DNA from 3 places in the Paenibacillus sp. NPDC057967 genome. Region 2 is predicted to be linked to each of the others. Evidence: riboswitches for the same ligand, from Rfam matches in the RefSeq annotation. Region 2 holds a riboswitch; each other region holds the start of a gene.

Evidence for each region. A riboswitch is a leader RNA that binds a small molecule or an ion and turns the genes downstream of it on or off. The one in region 2 is predicted to bind ZMP and ZTP.
Region 1: another riboswitch for ZMP and ZTP. It lies ahead of ACFVSO_RS06120 (bifunctional 5,10-methylenetetrahydrofolate dehydrogenase/5,10-methenyltetrahydrofolate cyclohydrolase); the one in region 2 lies ahead of rpiB (ribose 5-phosphate isomerase B).
Region 3: another riboswitch for ZMP and ZTP. It lies ahead of ACFVSO_RS05070 (GNAT family N-acetyltransferase); the one in region 2 lies ahead of rpiB (ribose 5-phosphate isomerase B).

What each region holds. Positions count from the first base shown of each region.
Region 1 covers NZ_JBHVQB010000002.1:372,480-376,513, reverse strand. Annotated here, with positions in the region: gene ACFVSO_RS06135 (histidine--tRNA ligase) at 1-723, opposite strand, end outside; gene ACFVSO_RS06130 (OsmC family protein) at 984-1,382, opposite strand; gene ACFVSO_RS06125 (hypothetical protein) at 1,765-1,905, opposite strand; ZMP/ZTP riboswitch at 2,071-2,156, shown strand; gene ACFVSO_RS06120 (bifunctional 5,10-methylenetetrahydrofolate dehydrogenase/5,10-methenyltetrahydrofolate cyclohydrolase) at 2,237-3,097, shown strand; gene ACFVSO_RS06115 (cyclodeaminase/cyclohydrolase family protein) at 3,094-3,723, shown strand; gene mgtE (magnesium transporter) at 3,827-4,034, opposite strand, start outside.
Region 2 covers NZ_JBHVQB010000010.1:62,286-66,319, reverse strand. Annotated here, with positions in the region: gene ACFVSO_RS24090 (serine hydroxymethyltransferase) at 1-582, opposite strand, end outside; gene ACFVSO_RS24085 (TIGR01440 family protein) at 669-1,274, opposite strand; gene rpiB (ribose 5-phosphate isomerase B) at 1,306-1,764, opposite strand; ZMP/ZTP riboswitch at 1,890-1,971, opposite strand; gene ACFVSO_RS24075 (low molecular weight protein arginine phosphatase) at 2,032-2,613, opposite strand; gene ACFVSO_RS24070 (manganese efflux pump MntP) at 2,654-3,211, opposite strand; gene ACFVSO_RS24065 (L-threonylcarbamoyladenylate synthase) at 3,278-4,034, opposite strand, start outside.
Region 3 covers NZ_JBHVQB010000002.1:133,468-137,501, reverse strand. Annotated here, with positions in the region: gene ACFVSO_RS05070 (GNAT family N-acetyltransferase) at 112-1,221, opposite strand; ZMP/ZTP riboswitch at 1,265-1,346, opposite strand; gene ACFVSO_RS05065 (hypothetical protein) at 1,390-2,019, opposite strand; gene ACFVSO_RS05060 (DEAD/DEAH box helicase) at 2,266-3,969, opposite strand.

The DNA of each region.
Region 1 (4,034 bases), on a different contig from region 2:
AGCTTCTCGCGCACCTGGCGAATCCGAAATCCCGTACCGGGATGCAATAGCTTCCAAAGAAAGCTTCTCTCCCGAAGCGAACGCCAGCATCGCTTGCTTGACGCCATCGCTGATTCCCTTTTGCGCCAGCTCTTGCTCCACGCCTTCCAGCCCGATTTTGGCGAGCTTATCGAGCGTCAGTATGACAGAGGACAGTTCGTCCTCCGGCACCCCCATAGCTGCAAGCGCGTCCCCAAGAAAACGCCGGTTATTCCACCGCAGCACAATGGGAATGTCTAAGCGTCCAAACGCATCGACCGCGAGCTGCATCAGCTCGGCCTCGGCTTCCGGTCCGGCAATGCCGACCATATCGACATCGCATTGCAAAAACTCCCTGAGGCGTCCTTTTTTGACGGGACCGTCGCGGAATACTTTTCCGATCTCATAACGTTTGTACGGCATCTCCAGACCCGGGTTGAGCGCAATGGTTTTGGCGAACGGGATGGTCAAATCGTAGCGCAGGCCCAGACTGCGGTTGCCCTGATCGGTCAGCCTGTACATTTCCTTCAAAATTTCGTCCCCGCCCGCATATTTGGATGCAAGCAGATCCAGCTCATTGAGCACCGCTGTCTCCATTCCCTTGAAGGTGTACAGCTCGAATAGTTCCGTGAGCACATCCTGCACTTTTTTTCTAAGCGCCTGATCCGGTCCGAAAAAATCATAGGTTCCTTTGACATTTTGCATAACTGTCAGCTCCTTTTTTGAATTGAGGTGTGAACATAAAAAAACGCGCAGGACCTCTTGGTCCTGCGCGCTTCATATCTCGCAGGGAGGCCAACGCGAAATGCGTTAGCCCGCCCTGATTCAATCAGGTGTGCTAACGCTGCTTGTGATGATGAAGTTGATTCAGCTTGGATATACGCATAGCTATAAACCCCTTCATAACATAAAGTAATGCCGATTATAGCGGATTGAATAAGATCATGCAAGCGGCAGCCTGCCCATTAAGATAGATGGTATTCGACCGTCTCTATAGCTACTTCACTCTTCAGCGAATTACTGATGGCGCATGCCTGCTCGACGATGGCAATCAGCTTGTCCTTGTAATTCGGCTCGATGGTAGATGGCAGCTTCACCCGTACCGTAAAGCTGGTAAAGGCGTTGAGCTCCCTGTCCGTCTTCCTCGCCGTCACTTCTACGCTGAGCGGAAACCGCCCGAATTCAACCCCATCCGTCTCCAGCTTCTGCTGAAGCGAGATCGAGACACAAAGACCAAGCGCCGATTCCAGCAGCTCCTGGGGCGACAGCCCGCTTTGGTTATGTCCGTTGCTGCCGATTAACTGCAAGCCCGCTTCGTTATAGATTTCATTTTGTCCGTTCATCAGTTGGATTCTGGTAGTCATGATAATCTCCTTTCATTACACCGAGCGGCAAGCCATAGAGATTTGGCGATATCAATAGAACGCTCCTTACGAACCTTTAGTTCAACTTTTATAAAACAAATTTCTATGTTTTCCGTTATTTTTCGATGAATGACGAGGTTTTTTGACAAAATAAATTCAGAGTAACCGCATAGTATTAATGTAATGGCAAAATAGTAATGCACTTTAATAAGCGTGTCAACCTATAGCTTTTAATAGTAATGGCCTTATAGCCCCGTGGAGAGAGGCGCATTACGTCAATTTTTTATACTTTTCATGAATGTAAGTGCTTTATTTCACGCTCACACCCTCTTCATAGGGAATAAATTGTAATAAATATTTTTCGAAAAGTTGCATACTACTCCTAACGCAAGGGATAAATGAGCTCAATTGTCCCCTCCATGCGAAGTTGCTCATGCATCATATCGTTATGATCCGCTCCGACGATGCACAGAATCCGTTCCCCCACATGCTGCTTCACCGCGTTCTTCACACGCTGCACCATGTTCAAATGCCTGCATACCCATCTGAACAAATGAGCTTGCGGATTTATTTAATAATTTAATGATTATCAAATTAGATATTAAATGAATTCATAAGAGTGAAGTCTTTTTTTGTCAATCATCTTGACCTCAAATTCGATTGCGGACATAATAGGTGATATAAAAATAACGTCGTATGCGACTGGCGAAAAGAGTGGAATAAACCACGAGGAAGCATACGAACGGAATGGATCCGTTCGCCTGGGAGAAGTATCTGCAGTCGGCTCGTCATGAGCTGATGCGGATGCTTTTTTTCGTTTTATTCGAAAATTACCCGCTGAGGAGGATGCAAGGATGGCATTGTTGATGAAGGCAAAAGAAGCTGCTGATCGAGTTTACATGGAGATTATGACTGAAGTGAGTGAGCTTGGCATGCAAGGTATTCAGCCCTATCTGGCGACAATTATTGTCGAAGGAGACCCCGCTTCCGCCTATTATGCAGAAGCAAAGCGCAGGATCGCCGAACGGCTTGGCGTATCCTTCCACCTACATGCATTCAAAGCCGACGTAGAAGAAGCCGAAATTATCGCGCTCATCCGTCGGTTGAACGAAGACGCATCCATTCATGGCATTATGGTGGAGCTTCCTCTGCCGCAGCATATCTCGGCGAGGAGAGTGGAACGGGAAATTCGGCCGAGCAAAGATATCGACGGCGTAACGCCGCAAAACAAACTGGCAACCCTGACGGGAGAAGACGGCCTATATCCCGCTACTCCCCAGGCCTGCATCCATCTGCTGAAGCACTATGGATTTTCATTGGAAGGCAAAAACGTAACGTTGGTCGGAAGAGGCCAGACCGTCGGCCTTCCTCTATTCCACCTGCTTCAGCGGGAGCAGGCTACTGTCACCGTCTGTCATTCTCGCACGCCAGACATCGCTTCGCATCTCAGCCATGCAGATATTGCTTTTCTAGCCGTTGGCAGGCCGAATAGAATGACCTCCGCTATGGTTCATGACAGACTGATCGTTGTGGACGCTGGCATCAACGAAACAGAGGACGGCCGTATTGCTGGAGATGGTGCCGCTGACCTGGATGCTTATGTCGCTGCCGTCTCCCCGGTGCCAGGCGGGGTAGGCACGCTGACGACAGCAGTCCTGTTCCAAAATTTGATGAAAGCCATTCGCATCCAACAAGGCGAGGAGGAGCAAATATGAGCAATGTATCATGGGATGATTCCATCCGCCGCTTCCTGCACCAGGCAGGGAGCCCTGATCCTACTCCCGGCGGCGGCAGTGTTGCCGCGTTAGTCGCGGCGCTCGGCGCTTCCATGACGGCAATGGCCGGCAGCTTGTCCCAAGGGGAGAAGTTCGCAGCCTATGAGGCGCAGATTCAAGAGACATTGTCGGAGATGCGACGCCTATCCGCTGCATCAGAAGAGCTGCTTCATGCGGACATCGAGTCGTTCAACGGCTACATGGCGGCATTAAAGCTGCCAAAAGCAACAGAGGACGAGAAGGCTTCGCGCAAGCTTGCCCTGGAGTCCGCCACCCTGCATGCCATTGAGGTTCCGCTTCGACTTATGAGATTATGCCGGGATGGCATAACCAGCACTGCCGCTATTGCCGACTCTGCCAACAAGCATGTCATCTCTGACCTTGGCATCGGCGTTATCTTGTTCGAAGCGGCAGCTCGCTCCGCCCTGCTCACCGTGGAGATAAATCTCCGTTCTATGCCGGAGTCGGCTATGAAGAGCCGTTATGCCGAGCAGGCTGCTGCGCTTATGGACGAGATGGAGTTGCGATGCAAGGCTGTTCTGCATACAGCCCGTCAGAGAATGTAACGAATCGTAACGGCATGTCGAAATGCGCAAGAGACTCCAAACCACGGCAACGTGATTTGGAGTCTCTTTTTCCCTTTATGATCGATCAAGTACACCCGCTCGTTTATATCAAATATTCCAGGAACGCCGTCGCGATGCCAAAGTAGATCAGCAACGATAAAATATCGTTAAGCGTTGTAATGAGCGGACCTGACGCTACAGCAGGGTCGACCTTCAGCTTATACAGCAACAGCGGAATCACTGTACCTGCCAGCGTGCCTATAATGAGCGTCATGACAAGCGAGCCGCCCACGACAAGGCCCAGAATGGGG
Region 2 (4,034 bases):
GAACAAAGCGCCTACTTCGTTGGCAATCTGGCCGAGTTTTTCGAAATCGATAATGCGCGGGTAAGCACTAGCGCCTGCAACGATCATGCGAGGGCGATGCTTGAAAGCAAGCTTGCGCACTTCTTCATAATCAATGGTGAAGGAATCTTCTTGAACGCCGTATGCCACGAAGTTGTACAGCAAGCCGGAAGCGTTGACAGGGCTGCCATGCGTCAAGTGGCCGCCATGAGCCAGGTTCATACCAAGCACCGTATCGCCAGGCTTCAGCGCAGCCAGGTATACCGCCATATTCGCTTGTGCGCCGGAATGCGGCTGTACGTTAACATGCTCAGCGCCGAACAGTTCCTTCGCACGATCGCGCGCGATATCTTCGACGATATCGACATGCTCGCAACCGCCATAGTAGCGTTTGCCCGGATAGCCTTCCGCGTATTTGTTCGTCAGTACAGAGCCCATAGCCTCCAGTACCGCTTCGCTTACGATATTCTCCGATGCGATTAGTTCAATGTTGTCGCGTTGGCGTTGAAGCTCAAGGCCCATCGCCTTCAATACTTCTGGATCTTGCTTGCGTAATTGTTCCACCTTTAGTTCCTCCTTGTATCAATGCTTGTATAATAGCGAAAACACACTTTCATATCGCCAAAGCGTCCTTCGCGCAATCACCTTACTCACTCGCATAGCCCGGCTTTTTGTTCTGCTCTCAAGCTGCTGCTCTCGTCGTAGACCGCTCTCGCTCCGCCGATTAGCTTTGGCCTCGTGATCGCCATCGTAACGTGAGCTTCGCCAATCGTCTTAATGGACGGTCTCACTGGAACGGCAACCCGCTTCAAATGCATACCGATGAAAGTATCGCCAATGTCGATGCCCGCATGTGCTGTCAATTGCTCAACCAGACAAGGCTTGGCGAATTGGCCGTATGCATAGGCCGCCATGGAGCCTCCCGCCTTCGGCACAGGTACAGCATAGACAACGTCAAGTCCGCGCTGCACGGCCTCATCTTCTTCGATAACCAATGCCCGATTCAGATGCTCGCAGCACTGGTACACAGGAACAAACGGAATCTGCTTTCTGACCGCTTCGACGCCTGCATAGACAGCCGCCGCCGTCTCCACGGCTCCCGATGTACCGATTCGATGACCAAGCACCTCACTCGTACTTACCCCAATAATCAGGAGATGACCCGCTCCCAGCTTGCCGGCTAGCGCGAGCTCTCTGACAACGGTCTCTACTTGCCCGGCAATTGCCGCTTGTTGCTCATTAGGTTCCTTGCTCATTCAGTCACGCCTCCTTCCCTGAAACCAGCTGTTAGGGATGAATGGAGAAGCGCTTCTCCAGTTGCATAACTTTGTCGATGCGGCCTGCATGGCGACCCGCATTCGAGAATGGCGTCTCCAGCCACACTTTCACAATCTCTCCGGCTACACCAGGTCCGATGACGCGCTCGCCCATAGCTAAGACATTCGTATCATTATGCTCCCGAGTCGCTTTGGCCGAGAAAATATCATGCACCAACGCACAGCGAATGCCTGGATACTTATTCGCAGCGATGGACATGCCAATGCCTGTACCGCAAATCAATATGCCGCGATCCGCCTTGCCGCTAGCCACCATCTCGCATACCGGCAGCGCATAATCGGGGTAGTCGACCGACTGCTCGCAATCGCAGCCAACATCCTCAATCTCATGACCCAGTGCTTCAATAATCGGAACAAGCTCATCCTTCAAACGGTAACCGCCGTGATCGGCGCCAATCGCAATCTTCAATGTGAACACCATCCTGCCTTAAGTTGTAAGAGTCATTGCTTCCTGCAAATAACCTATGGTGATAGTATACCTTGTTCCGGCCAAAAAGACGAAAAAAAGAGCAAGACATGCTTATTCAGCATGCTGCTCTTTGCCCAGGCGACCGGCCGTATATTCCGATGCTCCACCGTGGTTAGCCCACTTCCGTCGCCAGTTACATCGGAAACTCTTTTGTCTCCATCATCATAGCTCATATCTGTTCAGAAATCAATCGTTTCGAACGTCTAATTACGGACGTTTCGACAGCTTGTCGAGGAGCTTCTGAATGGAAGCTTCAATCTCGCGGGAGCAGCTGTCATAGACGGATTGCGTCCCTCCGAACGGATCGGCGATATCGAAGCTTGGAATACGCTGCTCCAGCTCCAACAGACGCTGTCTCTCGGATGTGCTGAGCTGCTGGCCAAGCGCGCTTTTCATCTGCATTTCGGTATAAAGACCCTCCAGCTCCAATATATCCTGCAGCACGCTGTCATCCTGATAGGCGAACTCTTTGAGCGTATATGTCTTGTCGACCGCACCCGGATGATAATGAAGCAAAGAACGCTTATGGCTGGAGGTCATGGTTAAAATCAAATCCGCCCAATCCACAGCCTCAGCGGTTATCGCACGCGAGGAGCCTGCATGCTCAATGTCCCTGAGCCTGAGCGTGGATAAGGTATTCGATGAGATCGGCAAGCCGTCGATCGTGGATACGCCCGCTGAGCGGACAGCTAACGTAATGCCCCGCACTGCGGCATGGCGACGAAGCAAAGCCTCCGCCATGGGCGAACGGCAAGTATTTCCTGTACAGACGAACAAAATACGTTTCATTGCGCCAGCTCCTTTGTATGAACGGTTACCTTACACTACATTAGACAATAAATAATAGGCCGAACACAAGCAATATGGCGCCGCCGCAAGCCTCCCCATATTCACCCAGCTTGCTGCTTACCTTGCGACCTAGCAATAGGCCCAGCATGGACATCATCCCGCCAAAAAAGCCGAATAACAATATGGTTAGCCATAAGTCGGCGGAAAACATCCCTAGCGTTACACCTACCGAAAAAGCATCAACGCTAACACTTAGAGCCAGGACAAGCAGCCCCAGCGACGAACGATGGTTGAAGGTCGGCACGCCTTCCCCGCGGATCGAGCTGTAGATCATATGACCTCCAAGCAGGAGGAGCAAGATACCGGCGGCGGTCGTGGCGACACTGCCCAGCAGCCCGCTCACGAATTGGCCTGTCAGCAAACCTCCGATAGGCATTAGAATATGAAAAAGTCCAATAACTGCGCCAAGCTTTACTATATCAAGCAGTCGAATGCCCTTCAGTCCAATGCCAAGACCGAGCGAGAACGCATCGAATCCAAGCGCCACAGCAATAATGAGCAGCGTCAAAAACTGCCCCATATACGCACTAACGTCCATTCGCACATCTCCCCTATGTATGGCCGCACTTACTAACCAACATATGCGGACATAGGGACAAACATACTACTTGTCTATTGCAATGATCGTACCGCCGGCTGCCTTCACCAGGCGGTTCATAAGTGCGCCGCCAATCCCTTCCGAGAGACAAGCCTCGGACCATATGCGGCCAATCCCAGCTTCATCGAATTGACGAAGCGCTCCGTAGAGGCGATGGGCTGCTTCCTCCAGCTTGCTCTCGCTGCCGAGATCCAGCACAAGATCGGCCTCATAACGGCTTGACCGCTCACTGAAGGACAGCACGCCGGTAACCACACCGTCTGCCTTCGACTGTCTGGCCTGTTCATTCACATACGAGATGACAGCCTCGGGCTGACCCTGTATGATGGAAAGCTCGCCTTTCGGCGCATAATGCGTATACTTCATGCCAGGCGATCTCGGTTTCTCTGGCTCTGCGCTTGACTCAGGCTCGCTGATGATCTCCGCATCGGGGAAAGCAAGGCGAAGCGCTTCTTCCGTCACGCCGCCCGGTCTTAATACGCGAATGCCCCGTTCTCCTTCCAGCTCGACCACTGTCGATTCCAGTCCGACGCCAGTAGCACCGCCATCCAAGATGCCATCTATGCGTCCAGACAAATCCTCCATCACATGCCCGGCAACTGTCGGGCTGGGCCTGCCGGAGCGATTCGCACTCGGTGCGGCTACCGGGCATCCTGCCAGCTTGATCAGCTCCAGTGCAACAGGATGATCGGGCATGCGGATGCCAACCGTCCGAAGATTGGCTGTCACAAGGGGTGACAATACATCCGGACGAACCGGCAGC
Region 3 (4,034 bases), on a different contig from region 2:
TAATTCGCAGCTTTCAGCGCACGACAGAGCGGCATGGTCATCATCATATAATCGCAGCAGATTAGATGCTTGTTCGAAAAGCCTGATGACCATCCTGCGGCGTCCGTATGGTTAGTCCGCGATTCTCCGTTCATACAGATTCGCGCTCCAGCCTTCTCCATCGAAGCGTCCTTGCAGATCAAAGCCTTGGCTTTGATAATACCGGTTCAGACCAGGATTGTCCGCCATACAGTCGAGACGAAGCCAGCGCTTGCCTTTGCTGCGGATGTATCCCTCCGCCCATTCCAGCAGCTCTTGACCGACTCCTTCTCCCTTATACCGCCGAGAGACAGCCAGCCGATGAACATAACCTGCGTCATCATGATACCGCTCTCCCCAGATTTCTTCGTATGACCAGTGAACTGAGAAACAGCCGACCAGTTCCTCACCGCGCTCCGTTACGAACACCTCTTGCTCTCCGATGAATGTGTCGACCGTCTCTTGGGTGAAATCCTCCTCGCGCCATTGCCGCAAGCCGTGCGCCGAATGAATCCATCTGGCCGCTCCCTCCAACAAGCCCCGCAGCTTCACCGCATCCTCCGCGGTCGCTCTGCGGATGGCTCGCGAAGATGGCGCATTCAGAACAGGAGCTTCGCGATTCCATAGGTATTCGAGCTTCGCTGCCGTATCGAGCGCCCGCTCTTCTCCCGCTAACCGCGCCACCGCATGCAACGCCGCATCGATGCCCGCCGTCACGCCTGCAGAGAGGATGATGTTGCCGTTGTCCACGTAACGCACTCCCTCCACGATGCGGGTGCTGGCAGGCACCGATTCACGGAGCAGATTCATGGCGCGGCTGTTGGTTGTTGCCGACAGGCCGTCCAGTAAGCCCGCTTTAGCCAGCAGCAACGCGCCGGTGCAGACAGATATCGTGAGCTCAGCCTGCTTCGATAAGCTCCGAATCCAATCCGTCATCGCCCCGTTATGCATCTCCGTGCGCGCTCCCCAGCCCCCCGGCACGATCAGGATATCCGGTCTCGGACAATCCTCTGCGCTGTAGCTCGGAACAAGCGTAATCCCGCTAATCGAGCGGCATTCCCTCTTCTCCAGAGCCGCCGTATAGACATAGAAATCTTGTCCCCAATTGCTCGCTACTGCAAACACATCAAAAGGCCCGGCCAGATCAAGCGTATCCACTCCCTCATACATCAACACCGCTACTTGTTTAGCTTTTCCCATCATTATCGCTCCTTTGAACATAAAAAAGCATTCGATCGATGATCAAATGCTTTGCCCAGGCGAACGGCTTGTATGACAGATGTGCTCCCCCGTAGTGATCTACGTTCTCGCCAGTTACACATCCAAATATTTACTGACTATTATAAATTTTCTGACGAAAAAGTCAATCGTTTATTTCCTTCTTCTCATTCCCAACAGTACAACAATTAGAATAATGACTATGGCCGCAATCAAGCCGACCATCAGCCCGGCTGAAGTACTCCTCCCCGAATCTGATAACTGCCCCATTTCCGAATCGCTTGCGATCGGACGGCTCTCTGCGTCATCATCCGTCGTGTCCGTTGCTGCAGGGGCATGGGATGCATCTGCAGTCGGCAGCTCGCTTGCTGGTTGGAGTTGACGCTCCTTATCTTTCAAGTAATCCAGCTCTGCGTCTGCCAACGATAACTTTACGGTAGGCGAGCAAAGCTGATTCTCCCACTGACTGTCGATATTTTTAAAATAGTACAGATACTCCTCGCCTTCCTTGCTCACGCGACTGTCCGTCTCCCAATATCGATCTTCCAGAATCGTTAGGCGGTCAACCTCGATCCCTTTGAAGCTTTGCTTAACCTCCAATTGAATGGTGTGTTCCTCCTGACCCGCTTTTACATTCAACACTTTCGCCACAATAACTCCATCATATGTCTCATACCGCTGTTCGATTGGACCAGGCTTCACGCAAGAAAGCGCCATCGCTTGACCAGGCAGCAGGAGCCAATACGCTAACACAACCATCGTCAGCCAAACCGGTTTTCTCATCTTATCCCCCCTATGCAACGATAGACGAAGATAGCTGCCGGATTTGTTTCAAATCCGACAAATGATAAGCTGCTAAAGATTTGTTCGCCAGCGCAGCAACGCGCGAGGAAGCTGCAAGCCGAGAAATTAGGCTTAGAGAGTCAATCCCTGCCGCTATGCGACTCCTAAATATGACAAAAAAGCATTTGGGTAAAACCCAAATGCTTTTTGTTATGGATATTTCGAGCAGCCACGTATCGAGGCAAGCTATTTTTTTGATTTGGAGGAGAATGACGACCACGGCGAAGGCAGAATCGATATAATCTTGCCCGAATCCTGGTGTACTTCTTGACGCAGCTGCGGCTTCGCATAACGGTCAGCTGTAGTCGGCCTCTTCGACTGCTGCTGCGTTCTAGCCGGCTTGCCCGCTTGCCGCTGGGTTTGACCCTCGCGAGGACGGTCTTCCTTTGCAGGACGAGGCTGGCTCGGCTTCGCAGGGGCTTGCCCTTGCGGCTTCGCTTGTTCCTTCTTCTCCTGTGGCTTAGGACCGTTCGAGCGGCTCGGCTTGTTCTCCGGCTGCCGGACTTCCCCGGTTTGCAGCTTATTCTGCGGCTTCGATTGACCGGCCGCACTGGCACCCGATGCCGCCTTTTGTGACTTAGGCTGCGACTTCGCCTGTTCGGCCCCACTCGCAACTGCGGATGCTGCCGCTCCTTGCGGCTTGCTCTTCTTCCGGCGAGGTTTCTTGCCGCTTCCTGCAGCGCCTTCGGAGGACTTTGCTTCAGAGGAAGCCGACTTCGAAGGAGCCTGCTCTGCCGCAGCAGGGGCGGCTCCTTTCATCGGATAGGGATGATCCTGAACAACCGGAATCTTCTTCTTGATCAGCTTCTCAATATCCTTCAGATACGGAAGCTCATCCGTCTCACAGAAGGAGATTGCCGTTCCGTCATGGCCTGCGCGTCCTGTCCGACCAATTCGATGCACGTAGGTCTCCGGAATGTTCGGCAGATTGAAGTTGATGACATGCGACAGCTCCTCCACATCAATTCCTCTTGCTGCGATATCCGTCGCTACGAGCACGCGAGTCGCGCCGCTCTTGAAGTTATTCAGCGCGTTCTGGCGCGCATTCTGCGACTTGTCGCCATGAATAGCCTGCGCCGTAATCCGCTGCTTGTTCAGTCCGCGGGCGACGCGGTCCGCGCCATGCTTCGTGCGCGTGAACACCAGCGCGGATACGATCGACTGATCCGTGAGCAGCTCGTTCAGCAGCGACTGCTTGTTCTCCTTGTCCACCAGATATAGCGATTGATGAATGCGATCTACCGTTGACGATACAGGCGTTACTTCCACCTTAATCGGGTCCGTGAGCAGACTGTCTGCAAGATGCGCGATTTCCGGCGGCATCGTTGCCGAGAAGAACAGTGTCTGACGCTTAGCTGGCAGCTTGGCAATGATTTTTTTGACATCGTTGATGAACCCCATGTCCAGCATGCGATCCGCTTCGTCCAGGACTAACATCTCTACCGCGCCCAGATGGATCACCTTTTGGTTCAGCAGGTCCATCAGACGGCCCGGCGTAGCAATCAGAATATCGGTGCCTTGGGCCAGCGCGCGTTCTTGTCCGCTCTGGGAGACGCCGCCTACGATCGCCAGGCAGCTCACCTGCGTGAACTGGCTGTACGCTTGAATATTGTCCGAGATTTGCAGCGCCAGCTCTCTCGTTGGCGACAGAATCAATCCCCGGATCGGGCGTTCTCTCCTTACCCGCTCCATGCTGCCGCTCAGCAGCTGAATCATCGGCAGTGAAAATGCTGCTGTCTTGCCCGTTCCCGTCTGCGCGCAGCCTAGCAGGTCCCGGCCTGCCAGTACGGACGGAATCGAGCGTTCCTGAATCGGTGTAGGCGCTGTATAGTTTTCTTTGCTCAAGGCTTGCAGAATGGGCTGAATAAGCTTTAATTCTTGAAAATTCATTAGTGTCGTTCTCCTATTTGAACACGCGTATGTGTTGTAATCGTATATAGCGTCTAAGGATACCA